Regions from separate parts of the Xanthobacter lutulentifluminis genome, predicted to be linked through region 2. Evidence: riboswitches for the same ligand, from Rfam matches in the RefSeq annotation. Region 2 holds a riboswitch; the other holds the start of a gene.

Region 1 (3,400 bases), 1.5 Mb from region 2:
TCACCTGGCAATCGTGCTTCCAGGCGATCTCGGTGAGCTGGCCGAGCGTCTCGAGCTCGGCAAACTGCGCGGCGTCGTTGGCGTCGGCGATGGAGCCGGGGCGCAGGCCGTCGCCGAGCGAGAAGGCCACGTCATACTGGGCGAGGATCTCGCACAGCTCCTCGAAATTCTCGTAGAGGAAGCTCTCCTTGTGGTGCGCGAGGCACCACTTGGCCATGATCGAGCCGCCGCGCGAGACGATGCCGGTGACGCGGTTGGCGGTGAGCGGCACGAACGGCAGGCGCACGCCGGCGTGCACCGTCATGTAGTCCACGCCCTGCTCGGCCTGCTCGATCACCGTGTCGCGGAAGATCTCCCAGGTGAGGTCCTCGGCGATGCCGTTCACCTTCTCCAGCGCCTGATACAGCGGCACGGTGCCGATGGGCACCGGCGAGTTGCGCATGATCCATTCGCGGATGGTGTGGATGTTCTTGCCGGTGGACAGGTCCATCACCGTGTCGGCGCCCCAGCGGGTCGCCCACACCAGCTTGTCCACCTCCTCCGCCACGCCCGAGGTCACGGCCGAATTGCCGATGTTGGCGTTGATCTTGACGAGGAAGTTCCGGCCGATGGCCATCGGCTCGGTTTCGGGGTGGTTGATGTTGTTGGGGATGATGGCGCGGCCGCGCGCCACCTCCTGCCGCACGAACTCCGGCGTGATCTCGGCGGGGATGGCCGCGCCGAGGCCCATGGCCTGATGGTGCGGGTGGGCGCCGCCATTGGCGCGGGCGAGGTTCTCGCGCGCGGCCACATATTCCATCTCCGGCGTGATGATGCCGGCCCGGGCGTAGGCCATCTGGGTCGGGCGCTTGCCGGCCTTGGCGCGCAGCGGCTTGCGGCCGGAGAGGTCGAACTGCGGCAGCGACGAGGTCTGGCCGGCCTTCAGGCCGTTGTCCTCGGGCTTGATGGCCCGGCCCTCCACCTCCTCCACGTCGCCGCGCTCGCGGATCCACTGGGCGCGCAGCAGCGCAAGGCCGCGGGTGAGGTCGATGACCGCCTCGGGATCGGTATAGGGACCGGAGGTGTCGTACACCCGCAGCGGCTTCTCGGCGGGATCGGTGAGCGCGATCTCGCGCATGGCGACACGCACGTCCGGACGGGCGGCGGGGACGAACACCTTGCGCGAATGCGGCAGGGGCCCGGTGGTGACCTTCAGGGAGGACGTCGAGGCTTCGTCCAGCATAATGCGGTTCTCCGTTCAGCTTGCGCTTTCAACGAGAGCCGGGGTTAGAGCTAGGAGACGGGTGCGGCGGCGACGTGACGTGCCGGGAGCGCACGGGTTCCGATCCCTTCGCCGGTATGACCCGGATCAGGTTCGAAGGGTCATCGCGGCGCCGGGCGTGCCGCCCGGATTCGCGAAATCTCAGCCCCGGCGCGGGGCCCCCCTTGGAACGGTGCGAGTGTGCTGTATACCAGAGCCCACTGTCAACGCTGCACCGCACCATGCCGCGCCCGTGGACAGCGTGCGCCGCACGGTGGCGGGGCGGGTGCCGCCCCTGTAGAGTCCTGCTCCCGCGCGGGGATCGACGCCGGAGCAGATCGAGCCATGGACGCCTACCACCAGCTTCTGAGCCGCATCCTCGCCGAGGGCGCCCGCAAGGAGGACCGCACCGGCACCGGCACGCTCTCCGTGTTCGGGCATCAGATGCGGTTCGCGCTGGGCGACGGCTTCCCGCTCGTCACCACCAAGAAGCTGCACCTGAAGTCCATCATCCACGAGCTTCTGTGGTTCCTCGCCGGCGACACCAACATCCGCTACCTGAAGGAGAACGGCGTCTCCATCTGGGACGAGTGGGCGGATGCGAACGGTGAGCTCGGCCCGGTCTACGGCCACCAGTGGCGCTCGTGGCCGACGCCGGACGGCGGCGTGATCGACCAGATCGCCCAGCTCCTCACCGACCTGCGCCGCAATCCCGATTCCCGCCGGCTTATCGTCACCGCCTGGAACCCGGCGGACGTGCCGAAGATGGCGCTGCCGCCCTGCCACTGCCTGTTCCAGTTCTACTTGGCCGACGGCAAGCTCTCCTGCCAGCTCTACCAGCGCTCGGCGGACGTGTTCCTCGGCGTGCCGTTCAACATCGCCTCCTACGCCCTGCTCACCCACATGGTGGCGCAGGTGACGGGGCTCGGCGTCGGCGATTTCGTCCACACGCTCGGCGACGCGCACCTCTATCTCAACCATCTCGATCAGGCGCGCGAGCAGCTGAAGCGGACGCCGCGCCCCCTGCCCCGTCTCGTGCTCAACCCGGCAGTCACGGACCTGTTCGCGTTCCGTTACGAGGATGTGAGCATTCACGGCTACGATCCGCACCCGGCCATCAAGGCGCCGGTGGCGGTCTAGGGCACGCGGCGGCACGGATCGTCGCGATCGCGCCGGCTCGCGCAGCTGGCGAGCCCCGGCGCGTTTCCGGGGAACCGCCGCACCGCGCGGCGGCCGCGCACCAGGGACGGCCGGGCGACCGGCCGGAACATGCTCCAGGGAGGATCTCATGGCGGATGCGGGCAGTCTTCTCGGCCAGCTCATCGGAGCGGCACTCGGCGGCGGCGTGCGCGGCGGCGGCACGCCGGCGCAGGCGGCGCAGGGTCTGCCCGGCGGCCTCGGCGATATCCTCGGGCAAGTGCTCGGCGGCGGCGCGGGCGGCCGCGCACCGGGGGGCGGCCAGGGCGGCCTGCCCGGCGGGCTCGGTGACATTCTCGGCCAGGTGCTCGGCGGCGGTGGCGCGCCGGGCGGTGCCGGCGGCGGGCGCGCTCCGGGCGGACAGGCCGGCCTGCCCGGCGGCCTCGAGGACATCCTCGGCCAGATCCTCGGCGGCGGCGCGCCGGGTGGCGGCGTATCGGGCGGCGCGCCCGGCGGCGGCCGCGCGCCGGGCGGACAGGGCGGCCTGCCCGGCGGGCTGGACGACATTCTCGGCCAGATCCTCGGCGGCGGCGCGCCATCGCCCGGACGGAGCTCCGGCGGGGCGCCCGGCGATCTCGGCGACCTCGCGCAGGATGCCCTCGGCCGCGGCGGCTCTTCGCCTGCCACGCCTGACGATGCATTCCCCGCGCCTCCCCCCTTCCCCGGCTCGGCGGCGCCGGCCCCCGCGCCAGCTCCCACGCCGGCTCCCACTCCTGCGCCGGCGCCGCGCTCCGGCAGCGGCGACCTGATGAAATACGGCGGCCTCGCCGTCATCGGCATGCTGGCGTGGAACGCCTTCCGCAAATGGCAGGCGCAATCGGGCGGACGCACGCCGCTCGCCGCCGGAATGCCGGACGCCTCCGGCTTCGCGCCCACCGCTGCGCCCGGCGGGGCCGATGCCTTCTCCGGCGTGCTGCTGGCCGCCATGGCCGCGGCGGCGCAGGCCGACGGCTCCATCGACGA
Region 2 (3,400 bases):
CCGGTGAACACGCGGCCATCGGCCACCTGCGTCAGCCTGTCGTCGGAGAGCTTGCGGCGCTCGCCCACCAGCCCCCTGAACCAGGCGTAGCTGTCGCGCACCAGCGAATCCACCGCGGCGCGGGCCTCCGGCGTGGTAGGCGTGTAGGGGTTGGGCGAGGCCTTGAGGGGCGAGGACTTGATGTCCTCCACCGTCACGCCCACGCTTTTGAGCAGGTCGGTGACGTTGGGATACTGGTAGATGACGCCCACCGAACCCACCAGCGCGTTGCGGCGGGCCACGATGTGGTCGGCGCCGAGCGCCGCGATATAGGCGCCGGAGGCGGCGATGCCCTCCACCACCGCCACCACGGGCTTCTTCTCCGCGAGGCGGCGCAGCGCGTCATAGAGCTGCTCGGAGCCGGTGACCGTGCCCCCGGGGCTGTCGATGGAGAGGATGACCGCCCGGGCGCGCGAGCGGCCGATCTCCTCCAGCAGCTCCACCCGCTCGCGATCGTTGCGGATGATGCCGCCGATGGTGACGCGGGCGATGTGCGGCGAGCTCGACGGCACGCCGCCGCCGACCACCGCGCCCACGCCCACCGCCACCGCGGCGATGACGGCGAGCACGCCGAGCGTGCGCCAGAAGGTGATCTTCCGCCGCAGCCGGCGGCGTTCGACGATCTGTTCGGCGTCGAGCGACATGACGGGCCTCCTTGGCGCGGGTGTTCGCGGCGAACCGGGGCGCGGGGCGCCCGCGCCGGGCGGACGGGATGATGGGCCGGACTTAAGCAGGCGCCGCCGCCTTGGCAAGGCGTACGTCCGGACAGCGCCGCCGCGGGTGCATCCCGGGCAGGCTCACCACATGTCGCTTGCCGGCGCGCCGCGCCATTCGGCCAGACGGCGCATGGTGGCGGGGGAAACGTCCTCCGGCAAGGCGTCGGGCGCGAAGAAGCCGGTGGCGAGGATTTCGAGGTTCCGCTCCGGACGCGGGCCGATGGCCAGGCGCTCGGCGCGGAACAGCACCACATGGTCGCGCCCGCCCACGCGCGGATTGAAATAGACGCCGGCGAGGCTGAGCGGCCCCTCGGCCTCCACGTTCGCCTCCTCGCGCAGCTCGCGGCGGGCGGCGGTCTCCGCGCTCTCGCCCAGATCCACGCCGCCGCCGGGCAGGTGCCAGCCGGCCACATAGGAATGGCGTACCAGCAGCACCCGCCCCGCGCCATCGAGGGCAAGCACGCGCACGCCGAGCGTCATGCCGTGGCGGACGCGGCGCAGGAAGGAGAACACCGGACGCATGACGCGAGCATAGCTGAAGCGGACGGCCCCGCCATGTATCCGTGATGCATCCGTGGCAGGCGGAGCCGGCGCTTCCGCATTTCCATCGATGCACGCAAATGCCACCCGGGGCTTGCGATCCGCCTCCTCGCTCGCGCAGTCCGGCATCGGCCCCGTTCGGAAAGGCTCTAGCTGGCAGTCGGGGCGGCGGCGAGCGTCTCCGCCTCGATGGCCTCGGCCCGCCGGAAGGCCGGGCGGGCGGCGAGGCGCGCCACGTAGTCGGCCATGCGGGGGGTTGGCTCGACCGCCTTGAGCAGGTGGATGCCGTACCACAGGTCGAGGCCGAGCATGGCGTCGGCGGCGGAAAAGCGATCGCCCAGCAGCCAGGGGCCGTTGGCAAGCGACTGGTCGATCACATCCATCACCAGATCGAAGCTGCCCCAGCCGGCCGAGACCTTGGGCAGGTTCACCCCCGCCATGCGCTGCACATAGGCCGCCTCGACGCAGCCGGAGGAGAAGAACAGGAGCGTGAGATAGCGCGCGCGCAGCGGATCGCCCACCGGCGGGGCGAGATGGGGCGCCTTTTCCGCCACATAGGCGCAGATGGCGCCGCTTTCGCTCACATGGGCGTCGCCGTCCGCCAGCGCCGGCACCTTGCCCATGGGATTGATGCGGCGGAACGCCTGCGTGTCCTGCGCTCCGGCGCGGATGTCCACCAGCTCGAGCTCGTAGGGCAGGCCCGCCTCCTCCAGCAGCCACAGGATGCGGAAGGCGCGCGTGCGCGGCGCCCAATAGAGCTTCAGCATGAGGTCTCCTCCGTGTTCCGGGCGGCGGGACGCGGCCCGATGATTTGCCGGGATGCTTGCGATCCGGTGCAAGGCATGGATAATACCAGAACGGCCTGGGGTGCCACGCATCATGCGCGGCTGAGATCACACCCATCGAACCTGTCTGGATCATGCCAGCGTAGGGAGATGCCGATGAGCGAGAGCTTGTCGTCCGTTCTGTCACCGTCTTCCACATCCTCCGGCGTCGCTGCGGCGGGGAAGGCGCGTCCGCGCGTCGCCATCGTCGGCGGCGGGGTCATCGGCCTTGCGCTGGCCTGGCGCCTTGCGGAGGCGGGCTGCCCGGTGGAGCTGTTCGACGCCGGCGCCGTGGGGCAGGGCGCGAGCCGCGCCGCCGCCGGCATGCTCGCCGCCTGCGCCGAGGCCGAGCCGGGGGAGGAGGGCCTGCTCGCCCTCAACCGCGCCAGCCAGACCCTGTGGCCGGCCTTCGCCGCCGGGCTGGAGGCGGCCTCCGGGCAGAGCGTGGACCTGCGCACCGAGGGCACCCTCACCATCGCCCTCACCGCCGACGACCTTGCGCGGCTCAAGCATCTGTTCGCCTTCCAGACCGGCCTCGGCCTCCCGGTGGAATGGCTCTCGGCCGCCGAGGTGCGCCGGCGCGAGCCCTATCTCGCGCCGCGCCTCGCCGGCGGCATCTTCACGCCGGAAGACCATCAGGTGGACAACCGCAAGGTGGCCGCGGCGCTCGACGTGGCCGCCCGCAAGGCCGGCGCGCGCATCTTCGAGCACACCCCGGTGGCGCGGGTGGAGACGGCCGGAGGCCGCGTGCGCGGCGTTCTCGCGGGGGAGACGCTGCATCCCGCCGACGTGGTGGTGCTGGCCGCCGGCGCCTGGAGCCGGGGGGTGGACATCGCCCCCGCCGCGCCGCTGCCGGTGCGCCCCATCAAGGGGCAGATGCTGGCGCTGCGCATGGACCCGGCCGCGCCGATTCTCTCCCACGTGCTGTGGGCGCCGAGCGCCTATCTGGTTCCGCGCCGCGACGGCCGCCTCATCATCGGCGCCACCACCGAGGAGAAGGGCTTCGACCCGGACCTGACCGCCGGCGGCCAGCTGGCGCTGCTCACCAATGCGTGGCGCGCCTTGCCGACGCTGGAGGAGCTGTCGATCCTCGAGCAGTGGGTCGGCTTCCGGCCCGGCAGCCGCGATGACGCACCCATTCTCGGTCCCAGCGGCGAGGTGGACGGTCTGGTCCATGCCACCGGCCACCATCGCAACGGCATCCTGCTGCTGCCGGTGACCACCGACGTGATTGCCGACTACGTCCTGAACGGCCGCATGGCTCAGGTGGCCGCCCCGTTC

Evidence for each region. Region 2 has a riboswitch for thiamine pyrophosphate ahead of thiO (glycine oxidase ThiO). Riboswitches for the same ligand answer to the same signal wherever they lie in the genome.
Region 1: it holds a riboswitch for thiamine pyrophosphate, as region 2 does, so the genes downstream of both, thiC (phosphomethylpyrimidine synthase ThiC) here and thiO (glycine oxidase ThiO) in region 2, are expected to answer to the same signal.

The regions. Positions count from the first base shown of each region.
Region 1 covers NZ_CM195525.1:4,132,059-4,135,458, reverse strand. The annotation lists gene thiC (phosphomethylpyrimidine synthase ThiC) at 1-1,222, opposite strand, end outside; TPP riboswitch at 1,308-1,436, opposite strand; gene V5F49_RS19195 (thymidylate synthase) at 1,586-2,380, shown strand; gene V5F49_RS19190 (tellurite resistance TerB family protein) at 2,529-3,400, shown strand, end outside.
Region 2 covers NZ_CM195525.1:2,669,742-2,673,141, forward strand. The annotation lists gene sppA (signal peptide peptidase SppA) at 1-683, opposite strand, end outside; gene V5F49_RS12230 (NUDIX domain-containing protein) at 837-1,277, opposite strand; gene V5F49_RS12235 (glutathione S-transferase family protein) at 1,445-2,062, opposite strand; TPP riboswitch at 2,149-2,248, shown strand; gene thiO (glycine oxidase ThiO) at 2,237-3,400, shown strand, end outside.